DNA from 3 places in the Massilia sp. NBRC 108631 genome. Region 2 is predicted to be linked to each of the others. Evidence: predicted binding sites of a transcription regulator. Region 2 holds the regulator's gene; each other region holds the start of a gene.
What was found. The regulator sigma-54, encoded in region 2, starts transcription at its own class of promoters, with help from an activator protein. The targets are predictions, from matches to a motif close to TGGCANGNAANCTGCTTT.

Region 1 (10,198 bases), on a different contig from region 2:
CTTCCATGTCCCGCGAGAACCGAAAACAGACCACCCTGGCGCAAAATATTTTCAGCGGTGCGCAGGCCGCAGCGTGACCCAGTAGCGCGTGATGAACTGTGTCTCCACCGGCAGGGTGGCGCGCAGCGTGTCCAGGATGAGGCCGGTATCCGCCAGCGGGTAGCTGCCCGACACACGCAGGCCGGCGATAGCCGGGTCGCAGCCGAGGCGGCCATGGCGGTAGCGCCCCACTTCCGCCAGGAAGTCATCCAGGCGCATGCCGCTGGCAACCAGCATGCCGTCGCTCCAGGCGATGCTGTCGCCGTTGACGGCTTCGGCGGGCGAAACGGCACTACCGCTAAAGCGGGCCAGTTCGCCGGCTTGCAGGATGCGCCCAGGGCCCCCGCGCGGTTGCACCGATACGGCGCCTTCGAAGACGTCGACCCGGCCGTGAGCGGCATGCTGGCGCACGGCGAAATGCGTGCCCAGCGGCCGCAGTTCGCCTTGGACGGTTTCGACCACGAACGGCCGGCCTGCGCCGTCCTTGCCGGTGCGCACCAGGATCTCGCCACTGACCAGGTGCACGCGCCGTTCGGCGCCGGAATAGCGCACATTGATGGCAGTGCCGGTGTTCAGGTCGATGCTGCCGCCGTCGGCCAGCGCGATTGTGCGGCGCTGGCCCACGCCGGTGCGTTCGTCCGCGCTCCACGCGCGCCAGGGCGTGTGCTCCTGCGCCAGCCAGGCACCGCCGCCGGCGCCGAACAGCAGTGCCAGCGTCTTGATGGCGTCGCGCCGCCGGGCCTGGTGCGGACCGGCCTGCGGCGCATCGAGCAGCGCGCCACGGGCCACCTGTGACACGAACGGGGACGCCGCCCGTCCCGCAGCGGCAGAGCCGCCCAGCGCGCTGCGCCACTGCGCGTTGACGGCGGCTATGCGCTGCCAGGCGCGTTCATGATCCGGATGCTGCTGGCGCCACCGCCCCAGGCCATCGCGGGCGGCGTCCCCGGTCTCGGCGGACTGCAGCTCGACCAGCCACTCCACCGCGCGCCGCGCCACCGCTGGCGGTACAGGCGGCGCAGCTGCCGCTGCGGCGGCGACCTCGGCATCGGCGGCGGCGGCTTCGGCGGTGTCGGCGCCGCGCATCAGTCCTGCGCCAGGGCGAAGTAGCACTGCGTACCCGCGCGCACCAGGTGGCGCTTGACGGTGCTGACCGAAATGCCAAGCTCGGCGGCAATCTCCGCCTGGCTCAACCCGTCCAGCTGGGCGTACAGGAAAGCCCGCTTGACCTGCGGCGGCAAGCCGGCCAGCAGGCAGTCGATCTCGACCAGCGTTTCCAGCAGCATGGCGCGCTCTTCGGGCGACGGCGACAGCGCCGCCGGGGCCTGCGCCAGCGCGTCCAGGTAAGCCCGCTCGATCTGCTCGCGGCGCCAGTGGTTGGCCAGCACGCGCTGCGCCACAGTGGTGAGGAAGGCGCGAGGTTCGGCTATCGCGACCGGCTCGTCGCGCGCCAGCAGGCGCAGGAAGGTGTCGTGCGCCAGGTCCGCGGCGCGGTGCGAGCAGCCCAGCTTTTTGCGCAGCCAGCCCTGCAGCCAGCCGTGGTGGTGGCTGTAGAGGCTGTGGACCTGCAGCTCAAGGAGGGCCGGTTCGGCGACGGACATGACAGTTCCCGGTCAGGTGCCGGGCACCGACAAATGTGAATAAGAATTATTCTCATTTTAGCGCACGCTTATTGTTTAAGCAATTGCCATCTGGCAGTGTCCTAAGCGCGCTTCCGCACAGACCAACTGTTTGTTATCGGGTAGCTTGATGATACCGGGCTGTTCAAGGCCTAATGACTAGGAGACCATCATGAAATTCCCATTAAAAACAACACTTGCGGCTTGCACCATGCTGCTTGGCGGACAAGCAATGGCTCAGATCACGCTGTATCAAGGCGAAGGCTGGCGCGGACGCGCCGTCACCATTTCCAGCACCTCGGACGACTTGCGCCGGGCCGACTTCAACGACCGCGCCTCATCCGTGGTGGTGGAAAAGGGCCGCTGGGAGGTGTGCGAGGACGCCGGCTTCCGTGGCGCATGCCGCATCCTCAAGCGCGGCAGCTATGACTCGCTGGCCGGCATGGGCCTGAACAACAGCATTTCGTCCGTGCGCCAGGTGCGCGGCAACCGCCGGGTCGACAACGAGGCCCCGGCGCCGATGCCGCAACCCAGCTACGAATACCGCCAGCGCCCGAACGAACGCACCTATGAGGCGCGCGTGACCTCGGTGCGCGCCGTGGTGGGGCCGCCGGAACAGCGCTGCTGGGTTGAACGCCAGCAAGTGCAATCCCAGGACAACCGCCCCAGCACCGGCGGCATGCTGGCCGGCGCCATCCTCGGCGGCGTGCTGGGCCACCAGGTGGGCGGCGGGTCGGGACGCGACATCGCGACCGTGGGCGGCGCGCTGGCCGGCGGCGCGATCGGCGCCAACGCAGGCCGGGGCGGCAACAACACCTATGGCCAGGATGTGCGGCGCTGCGAAAACGTGGCCAACGCCACGCCGCAGTACTGGGACGTTACCTATGTGCACCGCGGCGTGGAACACCGTACCCAGCTGGCTTCGGCGCCGGGTGAGTACATTCCGGTGAACCGCGACGGCGTGCCGCGCATGTAGGAAGGCGCGTTGCCGCAGGCGCGCGAAATTCCGCTTGAACCTGACGTAACGTGAGGATTTAGGATGCACCGCATGACTACACCATGCGAGCGACCCTATGAGCTGGATTGAAAAATTGCTGCCGCCCCGCATCAAGGGCGGCAGCGCGCGCCAGGCGGTACCGGCGGGACTGTGGATCAAATGCCCGGCTTGCGAAGCGGTGCTGTACCGCCCCGACCTGGAAGCGGGCCTGCAGGTTTGTCCCAAGTGCAGCCACCACATGCGCATCGCCGCGCGCGCCAGGCTGGACGCGCTGCTCGATGCGGGCGGCCGTTACGAAATCGGCCAGGAAGTGCTGCCGGTCGATACGCTGAAATTCAAAGGCAGCAAAAGCTACCCCGAACGCCTGCAGTCCGCCATGGACAGCACCGGCGAAACCGACGCCATGATCGTCATCGGCGGCGCGGTGCTGTCGGTGCCGGTGGTGGTGGCCTGCTTCGAGTTCAATTTCATGGGCGGCTCGATGGGCTCCGTGGTGGGCGAACGCTTTGTGCGCGGCGTGCAGGCGGCAATCGACCAGCGCGTGCCCTTCGTCTGCATCACCGCCAGCGGCGGCGCACGCATGCAGGAAGGCTTGCTGTCGCTGATGCAAATGGCCAAGACCACCGCCATGCTGGCCAAGCTGGCGGAGCAGGGCCTGCCATTCGTGTCGGTGCTGACCGATCCCACTTCCGGCGGCATCTCCGCCTCGTTCTGCTTCCTGGGTGACCTGGTGATCGCTGAGCCGAAGGCCTTGATTGCCTTCACCGGCGCACGCGTGATCAAAAGCACGCTCGGCGTCACGCTGCCGGACGGCTATCAGCGGCCGGAGTTCCTGCTGGAGCGCGGCGCCATCGACATGATTGTCGACCGGCGCGAGATGCGCACCGAGCTGGCGGCGCTGCTAGCGCTGCTGCTCAAGCTGCCCAGCGACGCAGTGGTGTGAAGTACACTGGCGCGCATGAAAGCACTGACATGAAAGCACTGAGAATCGGCGAACTGGCGGCACGCTCCGGACTCACGGTGCGCGCGCTGCACCACTACGACAGCATCGGCCTGCTGCGGCCGTCGGCGCGCGCCGATTCCGGCCACCGCCTGTACAACCGGGACGACGCCGCGCGCCTGCACCAGATTCTGGCGCTGCGCAAATTCGGCATGGCGCTGGCCGACATCGGCACCTTGCTGGCCAGCCCGGACGCGCCGTTTGCCGGCGTCGTGGCGCAGCAGATCGAAGCGCTCGACCGCCAGATCGCGCAAGCGTCGGCGCTGCGGGCGCAGCTCACGCAACTGCAGCGGCATATGGACGGCGGCGGCAAGCCGGAGCTGGAAGACTGGCTGGCCACCCTGGAACATATGCACTTGTACGAGCAATACTTCTCGCAAGAGGAGCTGCGCCGGCTACCTTTCTGGCAGCAGGACGCGCGCCGCAACCAGGCCTGGGCCACGCTGGTTACCGAACTGCTGGAGGCGATTGCGCGCGGCCTGCCCGCCGCCGCCCCGGAAGCCGGCGCATTGGCGCAGCGCTGGATGCAGATGCTGGAAGACGACACCGGCGGGGATCCGGAATTCGCGTGGCGCATGACGCGCATGCTGGAGCAGGAAGCCTCGGCGCAGCGGCTCACCCGCATCACGCCGGAACTCAAGCAGTACGTGGCCGAGGCATGGGGCGCGCACCGCCTGGCGCTGTATGCGAAATACCTGCATGCCGCCGAAGTTCAGCACATGCGCGAGCATGGCGGCAAGCACTTCCGCGCGTGGATGGCGCTGATCGTGACGGTGCACCGCCACATGGCCAGCGGCATTGCGGCCCATGAACCGTCATCGCAGGGACTGGCCGCCGAGTGGATGAGACTATTCCATTTGCGCTGCGGCGGCGATCCGGCCACGCTGGAGCGAATCCGGCTTGCGCACGAGCGCGAACCAGCGCTGCTGAAGGGCACCTGGGTCAGCGCTGCCATGCTGGACTACATCCGCGCCGCGCAGGCCGATTTCAGCGGTTGAACGTCACGACTGTCGAACCGGAACCGGTCCTGCGGTTGTCGTCCCTGCCGATGGTGCGCGATGCCAGCGCGGCCGGCGCGGTCCATCTTCGGCAGCCAGCTTGAATGGGGCGAGCTGCCGGCAGTCTCAACCGGGCGGTGCGTCGGCTATCCGGGCGAGCTGGTTGGCGCGCTCCTGTTCGATGTGATAGCCCGCCGTCCCCATCGGCATGCCCGCCGCGTTCAGCGCGAAGCAGGCCAGCTGCAGGCCGGATTCAATAGCTTCGGACACCACTTCCGTGGCGCCGGCGGCTTTCAGGGCCTGGGCGTGCCGCGCGTCGCGCGCCCTGGCCAGCAGGCACAGGTGCGGGTAGTGGCGCCGCAGCGCGCTCACTGCCTGCAGGGCCGCGCGCGGGTCGTCCATGGTCAGCACCACGCAAGCCGCGTCAACGCTGCCCAGGCGCTGCAACAGCTCGGGCAAGGCGGCGTCGCCCGAATACACGCAATCCTCCTGCCGCTTCTTGCGCGCGTCTTCCACCAAATGGCGGTCGCGCTCCACCGCGATGTACTGGATACCCTGGCGCCCCAGCACATCCGCAACCAGCTGGCCGACCCGGCCGTAGCCGCCAATGATGACGTGGCCGGCACGGTGGCCCAGCGCCTGGCCATCGCCACGCGCTTCGCCCGCTGCGTCCTGGCCGGCGCGGCCGCGCCGCGCGATGAACGCGCCGGCCGCCGCCGCGCCGGGGGCGAGCAGCATGCTCAGGCTCACCACCAGCAGCAGAAACTGGCTGTCGGCGGGCGTCAGCAACTGCGTGCTGACCGCATAGGCCAGGATGATAAAGGCGAATTCACCGCCCTGTCCCAGCAACAGCCCGCCCTGCAAGGCGGTGGCCCAGCCCAGCGGCGCCAGCAGCAGCATGATGACCAGCGCCTTGATCGCCAGCAGCCCCAGCACGGAGGCCGGGAGCAGCAACGGGTAGTCCGCCACCACGCGCAAATCGACGCCCATGCCGACCGACATGAAGAACAGGCCCATCAGCAAGCCTTTGAACGGTTCGACGATGATTTCCACTTCGTACTGGAACTCGGTATCGGCCAGCAGCAAGCCAGCCAGCAAGGCGCCCAGCGCCAGCGACAGGCCGCCCGCTGCCGTGAGGGCGGCGATCCCCAGCGTCAGCAGCAGGATGAGGGCGACAAACACTTCCGGCTGGCGCTGCACGGCTGCCGACGAGAACAGGGGCCGGGCGACGCGCCGCCCGACGATGTAGATCAGCGCAATCGCCGCAACCGCTTTCGCGACCGCCAGCAGCAGCGACAGCCACAGCGCCTCGTCGCTATCGCCTGCGAGGCCCTCGACCAGGATCAAGGCCGGCACCACGGCCAGGTCCTGCAGCATCAGGATGGCGAAGCACTTCTGTCCCAGGGGGGTCTTGAGCGCATGCTGTTTGCTCAGCAGCGCCATGGCCACGGCGGTACTGGACATGGCGAGTGTCATGCCAATGGCCATGGCGGCAGGTGGCGGATTGCCGAACGCGAATGCGAACAGGCCGATGGCAACGGCGGTGAGCACCACCTGCGCAGCGCCGGTGCCGAATACGTCGCGCCGCAGCGCCCACAAGCGGCCTGGCGACAGCTCCAGCCCGATCATGAACATCATGAACACAATGCCCAGTTCGCCCAGCGGCTGGATGCGCTCAACGTCATGGAAAGTGACATGCGACAGCCAAGGCATGCCGCCAGCCCAGCTGGCAAGGCCATGCGGTCCGAAGCAAACGCCTATGATCAGGAAGCCCAGCATCTGGTTGATGCGCAGGCGCTGCATTACCGGCACGAGGATGCCGGCCAAGGCCAAAAACAAGAGTGCTTCACGTAGTTCGTAGGCGGACATGCGGGATCCAGGGCGGTGTAGGGTTGCTGCGAGTGTAGGGGCCCGATGGCGGCGGCACAAGTAAGGCGGGCAGTTCCCAGTGCGTTTTTCCGGAAGAGATGAGCTTTATCATGGAACATCTGCCGGCTCGCCAGCTGCGCCGCTGACTGCGGGGCGCCTGTCAGCGTCCAGGCCGCCGCGCACGGACAGCGTGGCCAGGTAGGCGCACAGCATGTCGGCGAGGGCGTCCGCATATGCCGTGATTTCCCCATCCGTGCGCGGCATTTCCGAGAACTGCTTGCCGACGGCGCCGAGGGTAGCCATGAGCAGATCGCCTGCCATTGCGCGCACCGGTTCGGCGGCGGCCGGCAGCACTTCCAGCATGAAGGCCTGGACCATGCGGTCTCCGGCGGCCCTGGCCTCGGCCGCTTCCGGCGCGTCGCGGTAAAAGGGCGCGGCATCGTCGAGCGCCGTGCGGACCTCCGCTTCTTCGCATTCCGAGCGCACGAAGGCGTGCACCAGCATGCGCAGGCGTTGCAGCGGCGGCGTGCCGGCCTCTTGCAGAATGCTGGCCAGCATGGCCGACGTTTGCTGCCATTCATCGCTTTGCAGCCGGAACAGGATGGACGCCTTGTTCGGAAAGTACTGGTACACCGACCCCACGCTCACGCCGGCGCGCTCCGCCACACGGGTGGTGGTGAAGCGGTGCGCCCCTTCCTTCGCCAAAACCTGAATAGCCGCTTGCAAAATCACGGAAACGAGCTCGTTCGAACGTGCCTGTTTCGGCTGTCTGCGCGAGGAAATGCGGGGGCTGCGGGGTGGCGTCATGGCGGGAGCAGGGAACGCGAATATGAAATGTGAAGGATTCTTCATATTATTACTGCTCTCAATTCAGAAAGGAATACCCATGACGACCCTGACCAACACCCCTGTCGGCCCGCTGCTTGAGCGTCTGTTCGCCGAGGCCAGCAGCACGCCGATACCTGCAATGGCGGCGTTCGCCGCGCTGCTCCCGGCGGAGCGCGCACGCATGATGGGCAGCAAGACCGAATACCGCGAGCTGTACGCGCAATTGAAAGAGACCGCGATTCCGGTCAGCCGCGCGACCGGCGCGCTGCTGTACATGCTGGCGCGCAGCACTCAGGCCAGCGCCATTGTCGAGTTCGGCACATCGTTCGGCATCTCGACCCTGCATCTTGCCGCAGCCTTGCGCGACAACGGCGGCGGCCGGCTGATCACCACGGAATTCGAGCCATCCAAGGCGCAGCGCGCGCGCGCCAATCTCGATGCCGGCGGCCTGCTGGACCTGGTGGAAATACGCGAAGGCGACGCGCTCGAAACGCTGCGCGCGGACCTGCCGGAATGGATCGACCTGCTGCTGCTGGACGGCGCCAAGGCGCTGTATGCGGATGTGCTGCGCCTGGTGGAGCAGCAGCTCCGGCCCGGCGCCCTCATCGTTGCCGACAACGCCGACTACTGCCCCGAGTACCTGGCATTGGTACGCGCGCCGCAAAGCGGGTATCTGTCCCTGCCGTTCGGCGGCGATGTGGAGCTGTCGATGAAGTGCGGCTAGCAGGCCAGGGGGAAATGTGTCGCGGAGGATACGGGGCTGTCGGCAAATTTTACATCCGCAGAGGTCATATCAGTTGTGCGAGAGTTAAGTCTTTGTTTTTAAGGAAACATTTCCAGTTGGCATAGATTGTGCTCTTAGGTAATCGATGTATTCATTAGGAATCAGACTTCCAACGACTTCGCTTCCATAACGATACAGCCGTAGCACCTATCCGATCATTTCCTTTCAACCAGAGAATTATCTTGAAAAAAATCTTTGCAGCCTTGGCGGTTGCCGCCGCCCTGTCCCCGTTTGCCAGCGCCCAAGCCGCCACCATCAGCTTTGCCGATACCAAATCCATCGCCACCACGAACTGGACCGATTTCCTCAGCTTCGGTAAATTCGACAGCAGCCTGGGCACCCTGACCTCAATCAAATTCGACCTGAGCGGCACGGTCCAGGGTGCTGGCAACGCCGAGAGCCTGGATGCCGCAGCTTCCAGCGTCACCCTGAGCCTGGGCGCACTGCTGGGCTTGACCCGTCCAGACGGCAGCACGCTGGTTGTGACCAATCCTCTGTTTAGCCAGGTATTCGAATTCGGCGCCTTCGACGGCACCATCAACTTCAGCGGCGCTTCCGGCGGCAGCACCGGCACCGTGTCGGCAAACGGCTCGAACTCCTTCACCAGCTTCAATGCCAGCGACTTCTCGCTGTTCTCGGCATTGGGTGGCGGCACCATCAATCTGGGCCTGAACGCCATCGGCAATTCGAGCGGCACCGGCGCCGGCAACCTGCTGACCCAGTTCAACACGTCGGCAGCCGGTAACGTGCTGGTCACCTACACCTACACGCCTACCGGCGAAGTGCCAGAGCCAGCAACCCTGGCAACGCTGATCGCCGGCCTCGGCCTGATGGGCGCCGTACGCCGCCGCGCGAAGAAGCAGGCGTAATACCGTAACGCCGTAAGGGCTGGCCGCACTGGCCTGCCGCGAACAAAAAAGCCGTCTTGCCAACCTCGATCGGCAAGACGGCTTTGTCGTTTGACGGCGCTGATCCGCGGCGTGTTACTTGGCCTGCGCCGCTTCCTCGATCAGTTTGGCCACCGCGGCCGGATTCGAGGTCATCACCACATGCGAAGCGCCCGGAATGGCGACGGTTTTGCGCGACTTGGCGCGCTCAGCCATGAAGCCCAGTGCCGCAGCCGGAATGTTCTTGTCGGCGGTGCCGTAGACGAAGTAGGACGGCACGCTTTTCCAGGCTGGCGCACCTGCCGCTTCGGCCAGGGCCGCCTCGGCGATAGGACGCTGGGCAATTGCCATCAGATCGGCCTCAGCCTTCGGAACGTCGGCAGCGAACTGCTTGTGGAACTTATCTTGCTGGATGTAGAAGTCCTTGCCGCCGTCCGCCAGCGCCACCGGCTCGGCCAGCGCGCCGCCCAGCGTGCCGCCTGGATAGCGGCCGGACAGCTCGAGCGCGGTCTCACCCTGTTCAGGGGCGAACGCGGCTACGTACACCAGGCTCTTGACGTTGGGCTGGCCGTTCGCTGCCGCCGAGATGACGGCGCCGCCGTAGGAATGTCCCACCAGCACGACCGGGCCTTTCACGCTACGCACGATATCGGCCACCACATTCGCATCGCCCTTCACGCTGCGCAGCGGATTGGCTGCGCCGATGACGTTGTACCCGTCTGCACGCAGCTTGGCGGCGACGCCGTTCCAGCTGGTTGCGTCGGCGAAGGCGCCGTGCACCAGGACCACGGTCGGCTTGACGCTGCTTGCAGGCGCTGCGGACGCTGCCATGGCAGGTGCGGCGGCGGCGCCGATGATCGACAGGGCGAGGGCGATGTTTTTGATGGCTTTCATGGTGAATCCTTTCGTGAGAGATTTTATTTAGCGAACCAATATATAGTGCACTACTTGTTTACTACAGGCTTCTTTGTTTGCAACCGATGTGAAGAAGTATAAGTAGTACGCTAATCAATAGCAAGCTATTTTTGTAAAAATTTTTCAGGCGTGCGAAGAGGACAAAATCGGCGCCGCGTTGCGATGCTACAATCGCCCTGTCGAAAAAGGTGGGCCGGCGTGGTGAGCCCCGGCCAACTCCAGGCATGGAGTGATGTATTTTCTCAGCCTCAGCGCTGAAAACCAC
Region 2 (10,198 bases):
ATGTCTTCCTCCACCTGGTGCTTGTATTCGGTTTCCGAGATCAGCATGCCGGCCACGAAGGCGCCCAGCGCCATGGACAGCCCGGCCTTCTCGGTGATCCAGGCCGCGCCCAAGGTGATCAGCAGCAGGTTCAGCATGAACAGCTCCTGCGAGCGGCGCTTGACCACGATGGCGAACCAGCCGCGCACCAGCTTCTGGCCAACGAACAGCAGCAGCACCAGCACGATGACGGCCTTGCCGCCGGCCCAGGCCAGCGTTTCGAGCAGGTCGTCCGGGTTTTTCGCCAGCGAGGGGATCAGGATCAGCAGCGGCACCACGGCCAGGTCCTGGAACAGCAGGATGCCCATGATCTTGCGGCCGTGTTCGCTTTCCAGCTCCAGCCGTTCGGTGATCATCTTCACCACGATGGCGGTGGACGACATGGCCAGCGCGCCGCCCAGCGCGAACGAGGCTTGCCAGCTGATGTTGATGCCGGGCAGCTGCCAGGCCAGCAGCCAGCCCAGCAGCATGGTGGCGGCGATGGTGGCCGTCACCTGCGCCATGCCCAGCCCGAACACGATGCCGCGCATGGCCATCAGCTTGGGCAGCGAGAATTCCAGGCCGATCGAGAACATCAGGAACACCACGCCGAACTCGGCCAGGATATGGCTCGCCTCGCTCTGCTCGGCCAGGCCCAGCGCGTGCGGCCCGATCAGGATGCCCACCGTCAGATAGCCCAGCATGGGCGGCAGGTGCATCATGCGGAACGCCACCACGCCCAGTACGGCGCTGCCGAGCAGCAAGAGGGTCAGTTCAAGCGGTGAAAACATGCGGCGGTTCCATTTAAGGGCTGATCCCGTTGTTTGTTGGGACTGGCAAGTTTTTTGCTTTCGCAATTCGGCTATACTTCCGGCATGAGTGTAACCGATGGAATTCCCATGCTGAAAGCTTTTGACAACAACACGGCCGAACGCGCGCTGGCGCTGGCCCGAGAAACCCTGCAGATCGAGGCGGACGCCATTACCGCCATGCATGCGCGCCTGGCCACCGACGACAGCGTCGGCAAGGCGGTCGCGCTGCTGCTGAACTGCAAAGGCCGGGTCGTGGTGTCGGGCATCGGCAAATCCGGCCACATCGCGCGCAAGATCGCCGCCACGCTGGCCTCGACCGGTACCCCGGCCCTGTTCGTACACCCGGCCGAGGCGGCGCACGGCGACCTGGGCATGGTGACGGCGGAAGACGCCTTCATCGCCATCTCGTATTCCGGCGAAAGCGCGGAGCTGATGGCCATCCTGCCGGTGGTCAAGCGCATGGGCAGCACCCTTATTTCCATGACCGGCAAGCCCGGCTCCAGCCTGGCCAAGCTGGCCGACGTGCACCTGGACGTGTCGGTGGCCAAGGAGGCCTGCCCGATGAACCTGGCGCCCACCGCCAGCACCACCGTCACCCTGGCGCTGGGCGACGCGCTGGCCGTGGCGCTGCTGGACCTGCGCGGCTTCAAGGAAGAAGACTTCGCCCGCTCGCACCCGGGCGGCGCGCTGGGCCGCCGCCTGCTGACCCATGTGCGCGACGTGATGCGCAGCGGCGACGCGATTCCGTCCGTGGGCCTGGACACCCGCCTGCCGGACGCGCTGCTGGAAATCACCCAGAAGGGCATGGGCATGACCGCCATCGTCGATGCCGACAACCGCCCGGTGGGCGTGTTTACCGACGGCGACTTGCGCCGCATGATAGAAAAAGTGCAGGACTTTAGCAAGGTGATCATCCGCGACGTGATGCACGCCAATCCGCGCAGCATTTCGCCGGACAAGCTGGCGGTGGACGCGGTGGCCATCATGGAGCAGTTCCGCATCAATCAAATGCTGGTGGTGGACGCCGAGGGCAAGCTGGCCGGCGCGCTGCACATCCACGACCTGACGCGCGCCAAGGTGATCTGATGAACAAGGCCTACAATCTTGAAAATGTGGCACGCGCGGCCAACATCAAGCTGATGATCTTCGACGTGGACGGCGTGCTCACCGACGGCAGCCTGCATTACGGCCCGGACGGGGAAGTGATGAAGACTTTCAACGTGCACGACGGCCTGGGCATCAAGCTGCTGCAGGAGGCCGGCATCCTGACGGCCATCATCAGCGCGCGCCGCTCGCCGCAGGTGACGGCCCGCGCGCGCGACCTGGGCATCGAGTTCGTGCACCAGGGCGGCCACGACAAGCTGACCCCGTTCAACGACCTGCTGGCCAAGACCGGCCTGCAGGCCGGGCAGGTGTGCTTTATCGGCGACGACGTGGTGGACCTGACGATACTGAAGCGTGTCGGCTTCGCGGTGGGCGTGCCGAACGGCCGCGCCGATGTGCTGAGCCGGGTGCATCACGTGACCGAGGCCCACGGCGGGCGCGGGGCGGTGCGCGAGGTGTGCGAATTCGTGCTGCGCGCCACCGGCAATTACGATAAGGTCATGGCCCAGTTCCTGGTCTGAGAAGGTAGATGATGCGGAGATTTAACCATGCGTAAGCGTACTGCGCACCGCTGGCGCTTGAGCATCACCCTGGTGATCGCGGTGTTTGTTGCCTTTGGCACGTTCTGGCTGTTGCAGCTGCTGAACCGGGGCGAGGAAGACATGCTGGCCGACAAGCGCCTGAACGAGCCCGACTACATCATCGAGCAGTTCAGCGTGGTGCGCATGACCAAGGAAGGCAAGCCGAGCTACATCGTGTCGGGCGACAAGCTGGTGCACCGCCCGATCGACGACGCCTCGGAGATCGACAAGCCGATGGTGCGCAACTTGAGCAGCACCCATCCGCCGATGGACATGACGGCGGAGCGCGCCCGCGTGGACGAGAACAACACGCGCGTGCAGCTGAAGGGCAATGTGAAGATAGACCGCGCGGCCCAGGGCAAGAGCCCGGCCATGCAGATGACGACGCAGGCGCTCACCGTCTACCCGGACGAGGACCGCATGGAAACCGACCAGCCGGTGCAGATCGTGCAGGGCGGCGCCACGGCGACCGGCGCCGGCATGAAGGCGAACAACGCCACGCGCCAGGTGTCGCTGAATGGACGCGGCCGGATTGTGTATCCGCCGCCGCAAACTAAATAGTGAATGGACAGACGATGAAAAAACTCCTGATTTCGGCGCTGCTGCTGTGCGCGGCCGGACTGGTGCAGGCCGAGAAGGCCGACTCCACCAAGCCCACGCTGATCGACTATGACAACGCGGACGTCGACGACGTCAAGCAGATCAGCACCTTCACCGGCAATGTGGTGCTCACGCGCGGCACCTTGCTGATGAAGGCGGCCAAGGCGGTGGTGACCAAGGATCCGGAAGGCTACCAGTATGTCACCTTGACCAGCGCCGGCGGCAAGCCCACCACCTTCCGCCAGAAACGCGACGGCGAAGGCGACCAGTGGATGGAAGGCGAAGCCGAACGCATCGAGTACGACGGCAAGAACGAACTGGTGAAGCTGTTCTCGCGCGCCAAGGTGCGCCGCCTGGAAGGCAGCAAGCCGAGCGACGAGGTGGCCGGCGAATTCATTTCCTACGACAGCCGTCGCGAGCAGTTCAGCGTGCGCAACACCGTCAGCGGCGAAGGCAAGACCGGCGGCGGGCGCGGCACCATGGTGATCCAGCCGTCCACGCCCAAGCCAGCCGCCCCGGCCGTGCCGGCGCAGCAGCCGCCGGCGGGGAAATAACGATGGCTGAAGCAATCCCAAGCTGCACCAGCACCCTGGTGGTGCGCGGCCTGCAGAAAAGCTACGGCAAGCGCCAGGTGGTGCACGACGTGTCGCTGCAGGTGGAATGCGGCGAAGTGGTGGGCCTGCTGGGCCCGAACGGCGCCGGCAAGACCACCTCCTTCTACATGATCGTCGGCCTGGTGCCGTCGGACGCGGGCAGCATCGATATCGCCGGCGTGGACGTGTCGAGCATGCCGATCCACCAGCGCGCCACGCTCGGCTTGTCCTACCTGCCGCAGGAAGCGTCGGTGTTCCGCAAGCTGACGGTGGAGGACAACATCCGCGCCGTGCTGGAGATCCAGCGCGTAAACGGCAAGGCACTGAGCAAGGCCGAGATCGACGAGCGCCTGGACCGCCTGCTGGCCGACCTGCAAATCGAGAAACTGCGCGAGAACCAGGCGCTGTCGCTGTCGGGCGGCGAGCGCAGGCGCGTGGAAATCGCGCGCGCGCTGGCCACCAACCCGCGCTTCGTGCTGCTCGACGAACCGTTTGCCGGCGTCGATCCGATCGCCGTGATCGAGATCCAGCGCATCGTGCGCTTCCTCAAGGAGCGCGGCATCGGCGTGCTGATCACCGACCACAACGTGCGCGAGACGCTGGGCATCTGCGACCGCGCCTACATCATCAACCAGGGCAGCGTGCTGGCGTCCGGCCGTCCGGACGATATCATCGCCGACGAATCGGTGCGGCGCGTCTACCTCGGCGAACACTTCCGCATGTAAGCCCGCCATGAAACAGTCACTGCAACTCCGCACCTCTCAGCACCTGGCGCTGACGCCGCAACTGCAGCAGTCGATTCGACTGCTGCAGCTGTCCACGCTGGAGCTGCACCAGGAACTGGAGCAGTTGCTCGGCGAGAACCCCTTGCTGGAACGGCTGGACGACCCGCTGGACCGCTCGCTGCGGCTGCTGGGCGACGGCGCCATCAACCCGACCCAGTCCACCGGCGCGGACGCCTCGCCGGCCGAAGTGGGCGCACCGGCGCAGGACAGCGCACCGGCCGGCGAGGGCGATCCCTTCGAGGGCGCCAGCGGCGACGGCGACAGCGCCAGCGGCGCCGAGGCCGATACCGACTGGAGCGACGCCGGCCGCAGCAAGGCGCCGGACGACGAGGACTCGCGCCCGCAGCTCGAAGCGAGCCACTGCACCCTGCGCGAGCACCTGATGGAGCAGATGCGCGTGACCGTGCAGCAGCCGCGCGACCGCGTGCTGATGGAACTGATCATCGATGCGCTGGACGAAAACGGCTACCTCGAAGAGCCGCTGGAGGAAATCCATGCGCGCCTGCCGGAAGAGGCGGACGTGGAGCTCGAGGAACTGCAGACGGCGCTCACGCTGCTGCAAAGTTTCGACCCTATCGGCGTGGGCGCGCGCAGCGCGTCCGAGTGCCTGGCGCTGCAGATCAAGCGCATGCCCGGGGTGCCGCTGGTGACGCGCCGCATGGCCATCTGCATCGTGGAAAAGCACCTGGCCTGGTTCGCGCAGCGCGAATTCAACAAGCTGAAAAAAGCCCTCGACTGCGACGACGAAGACCTGCGCGAAGCGCAGGCGGTGATCCGCCAGTGCAATCCGCATCCGGGCGCCGAGTTCGCCTCCGACGTATCCGACTACGTGGTGCCGGACGTGATCGTGAAGAAGGCGCGCAACGGCTGGCAGGTCACGTTGAACAACGACGTGATGCCGCGCCTGCGCGTGAACGCGCTGTACGCCAACATGCTCAAGCAGGGCAAGGGCGAGTCGGCCATGGGCGCGCAGCTGCAGGAAGCCAAGTGGCTGATCAAGAATATGCGCCAGCGTTTCGACACCATTTTGCGCGTGGCGCAGGCGATAGTAGAAAGACAAAAGAACTTTTTCAGCCATGGCGCCGTTGCCATGAGACCCCTTGTGTTGCGTGAAATTGCTGATACACTGGGACTACACGAGAGCACTATTTCTCGCGTAACAACTCAGAAATACATGCTGACTCCGCATGGGATGTTTGAGTTGAAATATTTCTTTGGCAGTCACGTCGCCACCGAAGCAGGAGGAGAAGCATCCTCGACGGCGATACGGGCGCTGATTGTGCAATTGACAGGAGCTGAAGACCCGAAAAATCCTTTATCCGACAGTAAGATTGCGGACATGCTGGGTGAACAGGGCATGGTAATTGCGCGACGGACTGTTGCCAAATATCGCGAAGCCTTGAAAATCCCTCCGGTAAGTCTGCGTAAAGCTTTGTAGTTTTACTTGGGTTCCCCTGCGCGCCAAAAACACCAAAGCGTACGAACCCTTATCTTTAGGAGTGTGTATGAATCTCACCATCAGTGGACATCATCTCGAAGTGACCCCCGCCATCCGTGAATACGTGCAGAACAAGCTGGAACGGGTCAAGCGCCATTTCGATCAAGTTATTGATATTGCTGTCATCCTGACTGTAGATAACCTCACCGAGAAAGACAAAAGGCAGAAGGCCGAGATCAACCTGCGAATGTCCGGCAAGACTGTGTACGTGGAAAGCCTGTCGCAAGACCTGTATGCTGCCATCGATACGCTGATCGACAAACTGGACCGCCAAGTGATGAAGTACAAAGCCAAGGTGCAGGAGCATGGCCACGACGCCATCAAGCACCTCCCGGACACGTACGAACCTGCCCCGACCGCATAACGGGTCACCGGCACTCCCAACAAAGGGCGCATCTGGCGCCCTTTTTTGCGGCCGCGCTAAAATGGGGCTCTAACAATTCCAGAGACATCCAGCATGAGCGAGCACGTCCTTACCCAGGTTGCCAACGGCACCGGCTTCATCACCCTCGACCGCCCCAAGGCGCTCAATTCCCTGTCCCTCGATATGGTGCGCAGCCTGACCGCCGTGCTGCTGGACTGGCGCGGCGACAGCAGCGTCGCCGCCGTGGTGATCCGCAGCAGCAGCGCAAAGGCCCTGTGCGCCGGCGGCGACATCCGCTTCTTCCACGAGGTGGGCAACGCCACGCCGCAGGGCGGCAGCGCGCTGCTGGAGGACTTCTTCACCGAGGAGTACGCGCTCAACCACCTGATCCACTATTACCCTAAACCGTATATCGCGTTAATGGACGGCGTGGTGATGGGCGGCGGCATGGGCATTGCGCAGGGCGGTCCGGGCTGCCGCGTGCGCATCGTCACGGACCGCACGAAGATGGCCATGCCGGAAGTGAATATCGGCCTGTTCCCGGACGTGGGCGGCAGCCATTTCCTGTCGCGCGCGCCGGGCAGCCTGGGGCGCTACCTGGGCCTGACCGGGCTGACCGTGGGCGCGGCCGACGCGCTGTACGTGGGCCTGGCGGACCATTATGTGCCGGCCGATGCCTGGGACGCGCTGCGCGACCTGCTGGAGGCGGTGCCGGGCGCCGAACTGCCGCAAGCAATCGATGCTTTCGCGGCGCCGTTCCATGCCGGCGCCGGCGTGCTGGAAGCTGAGCGTGCCACCATCGAGCGGCACTTCGCGGCCGGCAGCGTGGCGGCCATCATGGCTTCGCTGGCGGCCGACGATGGCGTGTTCGCGCAGGCGGCGCTCAAAGCCATGCAAAGCCGTTCGCCGCTGATGATGTGCGTGACGCTGGAACTATTGAACCGCGGCGCGGCGCTGGACGTGGCGGACTGCCTGCGCATGGAGCGCAACCTGGTGCGGCGCAATTTCGAACATGGCGAAGTGCTGGAAGGCGTGCGCGCGCTGGTGATCGACAAGGACAACGCGCCCAAGTGGTCGCCCGCAACGGTGGCGCAAGTAACGCCCGGGATGGTGGCAGGATTCTTCGCACCGCCGTGGCCGGCGCACGCGCATCCGCTGCGCCACCTGTGATGGCACGCGGTCTGCGCAGGGCGGGGTAGCGAAGCGTAACCCGCCGTTACGACTGTTCCCGATGGCGCAAGACAACTTGCTCCGTCGGGTGGAAGTGCCGGGCCAGGCGTTCGGCCATGTACACCGAGCGGTGCTGGCCGCCGGTGCAGCCCACCGCCACCGTCAGGTAGCTGCGGTTGTCGGTCTTGAACGACGGCAGCCATTTGCTGACGAAATCGCGGATGTCCTTGAACATCTCCTCCGCGCTGGGCTGCGCGTCCAGGAAGGCGATCACCGGCGCGTCGCGTCCCGTCATCGGGCGCAGGGCCAGGTCGTAATAGGGATTGGGAATGGCCCGCACGTCGAACACGAAGTCCGCGTCCAGCGGCACCCCCACCTTGAAGGCGAACGATTCGAAGAACAGCGTCAGCGGCGCATTCTCGCTTTGTACCAGGTCCTTGATCCAGGCGCGCAGCTTGTTGGCGCTCAGCTCCGAGGTGTCGATCACGTGGCCGAGCTGCTCGATGGCCGACAGCCGCTCGCGCTCTTCGGAAATGCACTCGATCAGGGTGCGGCGCGCGGCCGGATTCTGGCCCGGCTTCAGCTCGTGCGACAGCGGATGGCTGCGGCGCGTTTCCGAGAAGCGCGCCACCAGCGAATGGGTATTCGCCGTCAGGTACATGATCTTGACGTCGTGGCCCTGCTGGCGCAAGGCCTGCACGGCGTCCGGCAGGTTGACCAGCGACTCGGCGCTGCGCGCGTCGACCGCCACGGCCAGCGCCTGCGTGCCTTCGTCGGTCAGCTGCGACACCAGTTGCGACAGCAAGGCCGGCGGCAAATTGTCCACGCAATAATAGCCCGTGTCCTCAAGGACATTCAGGGCGACGGATTTTCCGGAGCCGGATATACCGGTGATGAGAACGATACGCATAGCTAAAGATAATACATCAAGACTACGCGATAGGTGCGCTGGCGAACAAATCCCCGCGCGAGTGCTGCGCCTGCGGAACGGATGGACCGTGCAAGGTCCAGCTCCTAGTCGCCACTCATGGCTTGCCGTTGCCGCTCCATGAACTCCTGCAGCGTATCGATGCCGCGCAGTTGCAGGATGGTGTTGCGCACGGCCGCTTCCAGCAGCACCGCGATGTTGCGGCCGGCCGCCACCGGGATCACCACCTTGCGGATCGGCAGGCCCAGCACGTCCTCGGTGGGGAACTGGAACGGCAGCCGCTCCACTTCCTCCTCCAGCGCCGAACGCCGCACCAGGTGCACGATCAGCTTCAGGCGCATCTTGCGGCGCACCGCCGTCTCGCCGAAGATGGCCTTGATGTCCAGCAGTCCCAGCCCGCGCACTTCCAGCAGGTTTTGCAGCAGGGCAGGGCAGCGGCCCTCTATCATATTGGGCGCAATGCGCGCGAACTCCACCGCATCGTCGGCCACCAGGCCGTGCGAGCGCGAAATCAGCTCCAGCCCCAGCTCCGACTTGCCCAGGCCCGAATCGCCGGTAATCAGCACGCCCACGCCCAGCACGTCCATGAACACGCCGTGCATGATGATGCGCTGCGCCAGCTTTTTCGACAGGTACACGCGCAAGAAGTCAATCACCTGCGCCGCCGGCAGCGGCGTGGAAAACAGCGGGATGTTCTTTTCGTCGCAGATGGCGAGGATATCGGGTGGCGTTTCCAGCCCTTGCGCGATGATCAGCGCGGGCGGCCCGCCAGCGATGAGCTCGCTGATGACGTGCGCGCGCGTGAGCGACTTGAGGCGCTGGTAGTAATTGATTTCCTGGTGCCCGAACACCTGGATGCGGCCCGGGTGGATGGTGTTCAAGTGGCCGACCTGGTCGGCCGCCGAGGCCACATCGCCCGAAATCAGGCGCTCGCCGCCGGGAAAGCCGGCGAACCAGCCGAGCTGCAACGTTTCACGATTATCGTCGTACAGGCGTTGTATCGTCAGGGGCGTTTGCAGCATGGCATCTCAGTTCAGGAATGGCGGATGCCCTAGTTTAACTGCTTTTAGCGTGCTCTAGCCTGCAGCTTGCAAGCTAGGCTGCCAATTGACGATGCGGCTGTGTACCGATTGCGGGTCCGGGTCGGTGGCCAGCGCGTTGCGGAAGCCGTCGTCCGAGAACATTTCTGCAATCTCCGACAGGATTTCCAGGTGCTGCTGCGTCACATGGTCCGGGATCAACAGGAAGAACAGCAGGCTGACCGGCTTGCCATCCGGCGATTCGAACGGGATAGGCTCGGCCAGGCGCACGAACGCCGCCAGCGGCGACTTCAGGCTCTTCATGCCCTTGATGCGCCCGTGCGGCACGGCGACGCCGTGGCCCAGGCCGGTGGAGCCCAGGCGCTCGCGCGCGAACAGGTTGTCCGACACGGTGGAGCGGGCGATGCCGCAGTTGTTCTCAAAAATCAGGCCGGCTTGCTCGAAAGCGCGCTTCTTGCTGGAAACCTCCAGATCGAGCTGGACGTTTTCGAGGGATAGGATTTTGCTCAGGTTGTTCATAACGCGACGTGGAATGGTGCAGCGCACAAATGGGGCTTGCGAGCAGAATTATAGGCTTGTTTTTTTGCCGTGTAACTTGAATTCGCTTGCGCCATGGCTGGCTCCGCAATCCGCCGCAGTCCGCTGGGGGCAGGCCGTAGCGTTGTTAAATAAGCACTGGCAGAGATATTAGCTATTTCCGCGTCA
Region 3 (10,198 bases), on a different contig from region 2:
GATGCCGCGCTGGCGCTGGAAGCGCACGTCGATCCCCATCCTCCGGATGACCTCCTCGGCATCCCAGCCACGGCCCCGGGCGCAGTCCGGGCGGCGCTGCCCGAACCAGACCTGCTGCGCTTCATGGCCCGCCACGCCCCATCGCTGCAGGACTGGGAGCGCGACATCCTGCTCGCCGTGCGCGAGGAAGCGCTGTACTTCTACCCGGTCTACGCCTGCCAGATCATGAACGAAGGCTGGGCCTCCTACTGGCACGCGCGCCTGCTGCGCGACGCGGCATTCCTGCCGACGCAGCTGTACCTGGACGCTATCCGCGCCCATTCCGACATCGTCCGTGCCTGCGGCGACGGCCGCTCCGCCCTGCAGCTAAATCCCTACCACCTCGGTTACGCGCTGTGGGAGCACATCATCGACCGTCACGGCCTGGCCGAGGCGCGCCGCATCTGCCGCGACGAGGACGACTTCGGCTTCATCCGTAACTACCTCGACCGCGACATCGCCGAGCGCCTGCAGCTATTCGTCTACGAGCAGGACAAGGACGGCGCCGCCTGGCTGGCGACCCGCGACTTGCACGCATTGCACGAAGCGATTCTCGCGCCGCGCTACCACTACGGCGTACCCAGCATCGCAGTACAGTCGGTCGGCGCAGCCGGCCGGCTGACGCTGGAGCACGACCATGTGCGGGACGGACGCGGGCTGGCACTGCCGCAGGCCCAGCGTGTGCTGGCTTACCTCACGCGCATCTGGCGCCAGCCGGTGGAGGTGCTGACGATAGACGCGCGCGGCGCCAAAGTTTGCCTGCGGGCGAGTCCCGACCAGGCCTGAACTGGTTCATTGAGGCCGATCAACAAGCCCTGGCCGGCAAGCGCCTACGCTGGAGCCCTACGCCCGTCCCCGGAGAAATCATGGTCAACTCATCCCTGCCCCACGCCGGCCGCGCGCCTGTGCTGCGCCGTTGCCTGCGCGCCAGCCTGGCCGCCGCCCTGCTCGCCATCTGCCTGCCCGCCTGCAAAGACAAGCCCGACACGCCCCGTCTGCTCGCCGAAGCGCAGGCCTACCAAAAGAAGGGCGACAGCAAGGCTGCCATCATCCAGCTCAAGAACGTGCTGCAAGCCAATCCCGAACACCCCACCGCCCGCGCGCTGCTGGGCGATTTCTACCTGGAGGGCGGCGACGTGCCGTCGGCCGAGAAGGAGTACCGGCGCGCGCGCCAGGCCGGCATGGCCGATCCGGAAATCCTGCCACGCCTGGCGCGCGTCCTGCTGTTGCAGCAGCAGTTCCAGGCTGTCCTGACCACGCTGCCGGACGCGCCGCCGTCGGCCGACCTGATGGCCTGGCGCGCCTATGCCCTGCTGGGCTTGAACCGCCGCGCCGACGCCGCCCAGCTGCTGGACGCGGCGCTGGCGGCACAGCAGGACAACACCCTCGCGCTGCTGGGCCAGGCCCGCATGGCGCTGATGGACGACGATACCGCGCGCGCCGGCGTCCTGGCCGGGCAGGCCCTCGCCAGCCATCCGCAAGATGTGGACGCGCTGCGTTTTCGCGCCGACTTGCTGCGCGTGCAGGGCAAACCGGCCGAGGCCCGCGCCAGCTACGAGCACATCCTCAAGCTGCGGCCGGCCGACCTGCAAACCCGCATCGATATCGCCAGCCTGCTGATCCAGGATGGCAAGTACGCCGACGCCAAGGCCCAGCTGGCGCGCGCCCGCGCGCTGACGCCGGCCAGCCTGCCGCTGGTGTTTACCCAAGCCCTGCTCGATTTCCGCGAGCAGCGCAACGCCGCCGCGCTGGAACAGTTGCAGCTGGTGCTGCGCGCGGCGCCGGACTACATGCCCGCCGTGCTGCTGGCGGGGGCGGTGCAGTACGAATTGAATAACAACACCCAGGCCGAACAGCACCTGCGCCACTTCCTCGACAACGTGTCCGGGCACCTGTACGGCAGCAAGCTGCTGGCCGCGACGCTGCTGCGCAACGGCAAACCCGCCGAAGCGATCGCCTTGCTGGGGCCGCTGATCGAGAAGTATCCGCAGGACGCGGAACTGCTGGCCGCCGCCGGCGACGCCCACATGCGCCTGCAGCAGTTCGGCAACGCCGCCGGCTACTTCCAGAAGGCGGTGGAACTGGCGCCTGGCGCGCCATCGCTGCACACGGCGCTGGGGGCGAGCCGGCTGGGCATGGGCGACAGCCAGCGCGCGATTTCCGAACTGGAGCGCGCCAGCGGCCTGGATAGCAAAACCCCGCGCCCGGGCATCATGCTGGTGGTGCTACACATGCGCAACAGGGACTTCCCCAAGGCGATGGCCGCCGTGGCCGCGCTGGAGAAGCAGGACAACAACCCTGCCGTGCAGAACCTGAAAGGCGGCGTGCTGCTGGCCAGCCAAGACTTCGCCGGCGCGCGGCAGGCCTTTCAGGGGGCGCTGTCGCTCGATCCGGCCTATCTGCCCGCGCTTGACAACCTGGCCCAGCTGGACGTGCTGGACCACCAGCCGGAACGGGCGCGCCAGCGCTACGAGGCGGTGCTGGCCAAGGACAAGAAGAACGTCGCCGTCATGACCGCGCTGGCGCGGCTGGCCACCGGCCAGGGCAAGACCGGCGAGGCGATCGGCTGGCTGGAACGCGCGCAACGCGAACACCCGGACGCGCTGCCGCCCGCCATGCTGCTGGCCAACTACTACTTGCGCGCCGGCGAAACCCTGAAGGCACTGACGCTGGCGCAGAAGCTCCAGGGCAGCAACCCCGCCAGCGCCGACGTGCTTGCCTTGCTGGCGCAGGCCCAGACCGCCGCAGCCAGCCATGAAGCCGCACTCGACAGCTATAAGAAACTGGCTGTGCTGCAGCCGGATTCGGCCATGGTGCAGATGCAGATTGCCGGCGCCAATATGGCGCTGCGCCAGTTGCCCGAGGCGCTGACCGCGTCGCGCAAGGCGCTGGCGCTGCAGCCGGACAATGGACTGGCGCAGCTGACGACGGTGCGCCTGCTGGTGGAACAGGCGGCCTGGACGGAAGCCTTCGGCATCGCCCAGCAAGCCCAGAAGCGCAGTCCGAAACTGCCGCAGGGCTACAAGCTGGAAGGCGATATCCTGATGGCGCAAGGCCGGGCTGCGCCCGCGCTCAAACTCTATGAGCAGGCATATACGCTGCAGCCCAGCGGCCCCACGGTGATCGCCGTCCACCGCGCGCTCGAGGCGCTGGGACGCAGGCAGGATGCCACCGCGCGCATGCTGCAGTGGCTGAAGGAACATCCGCGCGACGCGGCGGCGCGCATTTACCTGGCCAGCGCGCTGATGAACGCGCAGGATTACGCGGGCGCGGCGGCGCAGTACGAAAAGATCGTCGAGGCCGACGCCGGCAACGTGATGGCGCTAAACGACCTGGCATGGTCGCTGCAGCAACTGAAGGACAAGCGCGCACTCGCCTTCGCCGAACGCGCGCACAAGCTGGCGGCCGCCAACCCCGCCGTCAGCGATACACTGGGCTGGGTGCTGCTGGAGCAAGGCCAGCCGGAACGTGCCCTGCCACTGCTCAAGCTGGCCAGCGATGCGGCGCCGCACGCCACCGAGATCCGCTTCCACTATGCCACCGCGCTGATGAAAAGCGGCGACAAGCCGGCCGCGCGGCGCCAGTTCGAGCGCCTGCTGGCGGACAAATCCTTCGCGCGGCACAGCGAGGTGCGGGCCTTGCTGCCGCTGCTGTAGGCGCAACGGCAGGCGAACCGCGGTCCGAACGCAGGCGAACCGGACAGCGCCGGCCGCGATGCCTTCCGGCCGCAGCTGCGTCGCTTTTGCTTACACGCACGCGCCGCAGTTACAGGAAAGCATGCGCGGACCCATGTAGCACGGGCGCCCTGCAGCGCGGCGCACCGTTGGCGCGCATATTGCTAAGTAACTGCCAAGTAGTTACATGAGAGTCCATGAGCCACCAACCACAGGAGTTCATCATGCTTAGCTTGGCCGTTATACGCAACGCGCTGTGCTGTCTGTCCGCCGTCCTGGCGCCGCTGGCCGCGGCGGCGCCGCTCGCTCCCTTCGCACTGACCAAATCCGGCGCGGTGGAGATCAGGTACAGCGGCTACCAGGCCGCCAGTGCCGACCACCAGCCCGCCACGGCCGGCGTACTGCGGGAGTCAGGGTTCGCGGCCGGCTATCTGACGTCGATCACCGGACTGGACAACCCATCCGACAGCTTTTGGCATCAAAGCCAGAATAACCAGAGCATTTCCTTCATGATGTATGGCATGGGCGACGCCAGCAGCGCGCCCGCGACCGGCGGCCTCGGCAAGCGTACCTACAGCGTGGGCTGCACCAACGCCGCCTTCGGCTGCGACGGGCTGATCCACCTGGACTTCTACCTCGACCAGCAAATCGGCGGCACCAACCCCGGCTTCGGCTTGGGCGGCGTCAAGGCCAGCGACCGCCAGGGCTTCGGCAAGCTCCAGGGCATCACCGACGGCGAGCTGCTGATGAGCTGGGTATTCGCGCCTGGACTGGTCAACGGCCCGGTGGCCGGCATGAGCGACCCCGGCTTCAATCCCTACTCGACCACGCTGTTCCAGGAATTCGACGGCATGCCTATCCCGGCCTACGGCACCGGCGCCTATCTGGCCGACTGCGTGTCCGGCCCCGGCTGCCTGTACTTCCGCAGCGGCAGCAACGCAGGCGGCGCCGATTTCTTCGGCATCAACACCTTGACACGCACACTGGCCGGCTCCATCGTGGCGCAGAACGGCTGGAGCACCCGGATTGCCAATCCGGTCGTCGCGCAGGTCGCGCTGCCCGAGCCGGGCATGCTGGCGCTGATCGCCGTGGGCTTGCTGGGCCTGGCCATGCGCCGCCGGCGCGGCGGGCCATGCGCGCCCTAGCCTGGCCCCGGCTGGTAGCGCCCGGGCGCGATGATGCCTTGCGGATCCAGCGCAGCCTTGATGCGCGCTACGGTGCGCCAGTAGCTGTCGCCGCCGCCATCGAGGTCGGCCATCGACTGCAGGCCCACCCGGTACGGCACGTAGCCGGCCTGCATGACGGCGTCGAACAGCTGGCGGTAGCACTGCATCGCGCGGGCTGCCTCGTCCGCGTCGTCCTTGTCGTAGGCCACCGTCAGCACGCCACCCAGCGCGCGCTCGTTGATCATGCTGAAGGTGGCAAACAGGTCGAAGCCGTGCAGCTGGAAGATCGGTTCGGCCAGCGCATGCACACGCAGCAGTTCGTCGCCGCGCATGGGCAGCACCGGCGATACCCACAACAAGCCGCAATTGTCCAGCGCCGGGTTGGCGTTGGCGGGAAAGCCCGGCGGCAGGCCGCCGCGCCGCCGCCAGTAGGCGCCGGCAAGGAAGCGCCCGTTCGGCAGGCCCTTGTTCATGTCAAACAGCGAGCGGCCCAGCGCGACGCGGGCTTGCAGGCGCCGGCCTGCCGGCCAGCGCGCCAGCAGGCGCGCCAGCCACGCGCCCATGGCCAGCTTGCGTTCGTCAATGAACTGCGGCCGTGCGCTGGTGTGCCGCAGGGCGCGCTGCACGGCGCGCCGCGCGCAGGCCACCTGGCAGGTGCTGCCGTAGAGCGCGCCGGACACGGTCCAGGCGCCGACGCCGGCCTCTTGCCGCAACTGCTGGCGCAAGGCCGCCGGCAGCGGCGCGGCGCCGCCGGCGCGCTGGTGCGGATAGGTCATGCCGCCCGAGATCACGCGCAGGTCGTTGCCGATGTGCAGAATGCTGCGCAGGGTGCCATCCAGCCGCAACGGCCGCAGCGCGTCAATCACCGCTGCAATGTCTTCGTGCCGCTCGACGCTGCACAGAAAATGGTTGATGGCGTCGGTCTTCGGCATCAGCCACAGCCCGACGCAGGTGACGATGCCGAAATTCGACTGCGTAAACAGGCCGTCCAGCCACGGTCCCAGGCCATAGGGGAACACGCGGCCGTTGCGCGCGCCGGAAAAGTGGCCGAAGCCGGTGTGCAGCACTTCGCCGTCGGCCAGCACGATCTCCATGCCGCACACGTTCTGGAACCGGTTGCCATAGGGGCTGTGGCCAAAGCCGCGTTCGAGGATATTGCCCAGCAGGCTGGTGTCCGGTCCGGCGCCGGTGCTGTCCATCCACAGTGGCAAGTCTGCCGACAGCAGATACTGCGCCAGCTGCTGCTGCGTCACGCCCGGCTCGATCACCACGTAAGCCAGGCGCGCGTCGACTTCGCGGATGCGGTTCATGCCGCTCAGGTCGACGATCACCTGGCCCGGCGCGGGCGCGCACGCGTCGCCGTAGCCCCAGTTGCGGCCGGTGCTGATCGGGTACAGCGCGAGGCGCCGCGCGGCGGCGATGCGCACCAGGGCCTCCACCTCGCCGCGCGTGCGCGGGCGCAGCACGGCCGCCGGCAGCGTGCGCCATGAGGCCGTGCTGCTCGCATACGCCGCCAGTGTGGCGCCGTCGTCCAGCACCCGGGACGCGCCCAGCAGCGCGCGCCACTCCGCCAGCGCAGCCACCAGCGCTTGCTCCTGCCCTTCGGCAGCCGTGGCGGCCATGGCTAGTTCCTGCCCTGCACCAGGCGCGAAGTGATGCCGGGCTCGTCCCAGATGGGAAAGAAATAGGGATAGAAAGAGCGCTCGGCGGTCTGCTGCTCCATCAGGCCGCCGAACTTGCGGATCTGTTCACCCATATAGCCCAGGTCCAGCCGCAGCAGCACGGCGGGCGCACCCACCCTGCTGCAATCGCGCTGGCCGCCGAAGTCCTGGAAGCCCAGCATGCGCTTGTAGAACATCACGTGGCGCGGATTGACTTCGATGACATAGTCGCTGAAGCCGTGGATGTTGTGCGCATAGATATAGGAGATGTGGATCAGCGCGGCGAACACGCGCTTGGACACGCCCTTGTCGATCGCCAGCCGGGACGGCTCGCACAGTCGCCGCTGCCGGGTGCGCAGCAGGTCCAGCTTGTCGCGGAAATTCTCGTCGGCCGGCAGGCCCAGTTGCGGATCGTCCAGGCACAGCGACATGGTGCCCACGGTAACGCCGCCGGTTTCCGCATACAGCGTGATGCGGTTCAGCACGTGGTGCGCCGACGGATCGACGTCATAGCCGCGCCAGCCGTACATTTTTTTTAACAGCAGCGTGGCGGCTTCGCGCCGCCCGCGTGAGTTGGCCATGCGGATATGAAAGATTTGCTGGTCGATCGGATGATCGAGTGACGTGTCGGCCAGCCCTTCGCCAACCACCAGGTCGCTCAACCCGGTAGTCGCGTCAAAGGAAATGATGGTGTCGTCTTCTTGGTGCACGCTCGCGCTCCTTTGCTTGTCATTTTGGCGACCAGCTCCCGAATGGCGAGCTGGGCTCATCCAGTCAGACAAGCAGATCTGCAGAAAGTTCCCCTGCGCGCAGATTTTTTTGCAGAGGCCGCCAGGCGCACTGTCGCTTTCCTTGGCAAAGCCTGCCGCGCTCCGCGCAAGAAGATCGCAAGCAACTGATTTTTAAAGAGAATTTTTCCTGGCACGGATGCTGCTGTAAGAGCCCCAACGGCACACCACGGCCGTCAACCTCGAGTCTATTAAAAGGAGTAGCACGTTATGAACATCATCAAGAAAGGTCTCCTGTTCACAGTCATGGCAGCCAGCCTGAGCCTGACGGCAGCCGGCACGGCGCAGGCGGAAACGTTTGCCTCGTCCATATTGAACATCAGCAACTTCCGTCTGCTGCACGCCAGCGGCGCCGCCTTCAGCACGGCCGACTTCGCCACGCTGACCGGCACCAACGATGCCCACGCGACCGCCGGGCTGAACGGCGTATTCGCCAACGACGCCGATTCGCGCAGCATCCTCAATCCGGTGCCGCCCAACGTCGCGCAGCAGTGCCTGGGCGCCTGCCCGCCGGTGCCGCCCGACACCTACACGCCCATCGCCGGCCTGCCTCCCATCACCAACACCTACGGCCACGCCGACCAGCGCCTGACCGGCTCGTCCATCATCGTCAACGGCAATCCGGCCGGCGCCAATGCATCGACCCGCGCCGACGCCTCCACCGCCGTCAACGCCGTGGCCTCGGGCAATTCCGACGTCGGCACCTCGACCACCTTCTCCTTCGTACTGGGCGCGGCCGATACCATGACCATCGCCTTCGACGGCGATCCCTACACCCGCGCGCTGGTCACGCCCGGTTCCGGTCCGACCTCGAACGCCAATGCGCGCCTGTCCTGGTCGATCAACATCGTCAACATCACCACCGGCGTCAACGTGCTGTCCTATGCGCCCAACGAGCTCAACGGCCTGAGCAACGTCAGCGCCACCGACGGCGCGCCGAACGATCTGATCTATGCGCCGGGGTCGTCCTTCTTCACCGCCACCACGCCGCTGCTGGTGGTCGGCCAGACCTATCAGATCACGATCCAGCACAACTCGCTGGCCAACGCCTTGCAGCAGGAACTGCCGGAACCCGGCACGCTGGCGGTGCTGGCCGCAGGTCTGCTCAGCATGTCTTTGCTGAGCCGCCGGCGCCAGCGCTAGCCGCGCGCGCGAGCGCAACGCCGCAACTTGACGCGGCTCAAGCGGAACGCAGTTACAGCCTGAGCCGCGATAAGCCGCTCCTATAATCGGACAGCAGGAAGCAACCGCCGAACTTGAGGAGCCAGTATCATGGAAGAGTTCATCAACCAGCTGCTTACACACGTACGCGGCATCTGGAAATACCGCTGGCCCGCAGTCGGCGTGGCCTGGCTGGTGGCAGTCGGAGGCTGGATCAAGGTCGCCACGCTGCCCGACAACTACCAGACCTCCGCGCGCGTCTTCGTCGACACGCAGACCGTCCTGAAGCCGCTGCTGCAAGGAATGACCAGCGTGCCGAACGTGGAGCAGCAGGTCGCCATCATGAGCCGCACGCTGTTAAGCCGGCCCAATATCGAACGCGTGATCCGCATGGTGGACATGGACCTGAGCACCGCCACGGCGCGCGAGCACGAGCTGCAAATCGAGGACCTGCTCACCAGGATCAAGATCGCCAGCACCGGCAGCTACGACATCTACACCATCAGCTACAGCAACAGCAATCCGCGCCTGGTGCGCGACGTGGTGCAGTCGCTGCTGACCATCTTCGTCGAGGGCAGCTTCAAGGGCAAGAAGGGCGAGTCGCAGAAGGCCGTGCAGTTTATCGACGACCAGATCAAGGCCTACGAGGACAGGCTGGTGGCGGCCGAGAACACGGTCAAGGAGTTCAAGATGGCGCACAGCGCGCTGCTGCCGCGCCAGGGACTGGACTACGGCTCCCAGCTGCAGATGTCGTCGGACGCGCTCAGCGGCGCCCAGCTCGAGCTGATGGAAGCGGAACAGTCGCGCAACGCGATCCGCGCCCAGACCACCGGCGACGAGCCCATCCTCGGCGACCTCAGTCCCACCGAAATCGTCAACCCCGAGATCGACGAGCGCATCGCCTCGCTGAACAAGAACCTGGACGCGCTGCTGCTGCAGTACACCGAGCTGCATCCCGACATCGCCTCCACCCGCCGCCTGGTGGCGCAGCTGGAACAGCGCAAGGTCGAGGAGAACAAGAACAAATCGGCCGCCGCCGACCCGGGCAAGAACTTCAGCCCCATGCTGCAACAGCTGAAGGTGGCGCTGACCGAGGCCGACGCCAAGGTGGCCGCCGCCAAGGTGCGGGTGCAGGAACTGGCGGCGCGCCATGCGCGGCTGGAGGCGCAAAGCCAGGCGGTGCCGGAAACCGAGGCCCAGCTGGCCCAGTTGAACCGCGACTACCAGATCAACAAGGAAAATTACGAGAAACTGATCAGCCGGCGCGAAGTGGCCAAGCTGTCGGGCGACCTCAGTTCCACCACCGAAATGATGAGCTTCAAGATCATCGACCCGCCCACGGTGCCGATGCGTCCGATCGGCCCGAACCGCCCGCTGCTGTACAGCGGCGTGCTGCTGGCCGCACTGGCGGCGGGCATCGCCACGGCGCTGCTGATCACACAGATCCGCCCCACCTTCCTCAGCCCGGCCGAACTGCGCTCGTTCACCGGACTGAACGTGCTAGGCACCGTCACCATGAACTGGACCCCGGAGCAAAAGGTCAAGCGCCGCCACGGCCTGGCCGGCTTCGGCGCCGCCTTCGGCTGCCTGCTGATGTTCTACGGCGGCGTGCTGGCCAATGCCCTGCTGGTCTAGCGCGCGGCACCGGCCTCGTGCCGGCGTTCATCCCCGCCCTGATTCCATCCCCCATCTTCGCCGGAGGCATACAT

Region 1: AC6H42_RS08180 (choice-of-anchor E domain-containing protein) is a predicted target of sigma-54. The motif match lies at 8,189-8,206, and genes of this name have one in related genera.
Region 3: AC6H42_RS01825 (EDSAP-1 family PEP-CTERM protein) is a predicted target of sigma-54. The motif match lies at 7,460-7,477, and genes of this name have one in related genera.

Annotation. Positions count from the first base shown of each region.
Region 1 is NZ_BAAKJE010000066.1:201,837-212,034, forward strand. It holds gene AC6H42_RS08140 (FecR domain-containing protein) at 52-1,122, opposite strand; gene AC6H42_RS08145 (sigma-70 family RNA polymerase sigma factor) at 1,122-1,637, opposite strand; gene AC6H42_RS08150 (beta/gamma crystallin-related protein) at 1,888-2,631, shown strand; gene accD (acetyl-CoA carboxylase, carboxyltransferase subunit beta) at 2,729-3,595, shown strand; gene AC6H42_RS08160 (MerR family transcriptional regulator) at 3,625-4,650, shown strand; gene AC6H42_RS08165 (cation:proton antiporter domain-containing protein) at 4,777-6,519, opposite strand; gene AC6H42_RS08170 (TetR/AcrR family transcriptional regulator) at 6,628-7,326, opposite strand; gene AC6H42_RS08175 (O-methyltransferase) at 7,406-8,071, shown strand; gene AC6H42_RS08180 (choice-of-anchor E domain-containing protein) at 8,314-9,000, shown strand; gene AC6H42_RS08185 (alpha/beta fold hydrolase) at 9,115-9,912, opposite strand.
Region 2 is NZ_BAAKJE010000245.1:8,437-18,634, reverse strand. It holds gene AC6H42_RS26295 (monovalent cation:proton antiporter family protein) at 1-809, opposite strand, end outside; gene AC6H42_RS26290 (KpsF/GutQ family sugar-phosphate isomerase) at 918-1,916, shown strand; gene AC6H42_RS26285 (KdsC family phosphatase) at 1,916-2,455, shown strand; gene lptC (LPS export ABC transporter periplasmic protein LptC) at 2,483-3,076, shown strand; gene lptA (lipopolysaccharide transport periplasmic protein LptA) at 3,091-3,669, shown strand; gene lptB (LPS export ABC transporter ATP-binding protein) at 3,672-4,433, shown strand; gene AC6H42_RS26265 (RNA polymerase factor sigma-54) at 4,441-5,931, shown strand; gene hpf (ribosome hibernation-promoting factor, HPF/YfiA family) at 5,999-6,355, shown strand; gene AC6H42_RS26255 (enoyl-CoA hydratase/isomerase family protein) at 6,449-7,525, shown strand; gene rapZ (RNase adapter RapZ) at 7,572-8,435, opposite strand; gene hprK (HPr(Ser) kinase/phosphatase) at 8,540-9,475, opposite strand; gene AC6H42_RS26240 (PTS sugar transporter subunit IIA) at 9,530-10,012, opposite strand.
Region 3 is NZ_BAAKJE010000019.1:41,755-51,952, reverse strand. It holds gene AC6H42_RS01850 (SpoVR family protein) at 1-825, shown strand, start outside; gene prsT (XrtA/PEP-CTERM system TPR-repeat protein PrsT) at 906-3,695, shown strand; gene AC6H42_RS01840 (PEP-CTERM sorting domain-containing protein) at 3,911-4,858, shown strand; gene AC6H42_RS01835 (FAD-binding oxidoreductase) at 4,855-6,501, opposite strand; gene AC6H42_RS01830 (N-acyl amino acid synthase FeeM domain-containing protein) at 6,504-7,250, opposite strand; gene AC6H42_RS01825 (EDSAP-1 family PEP-CTERM protein) at 7,539-8,471, shown strand; gene AC6H42_RS01820 (XrtA system polysaccharide chain length determinant) at 8,601-10,124, shown strand; gene AC6H42_RS01815 (XrtA-associated tyrosine autokinase) at 10,197-10,198, shown strand, end outside.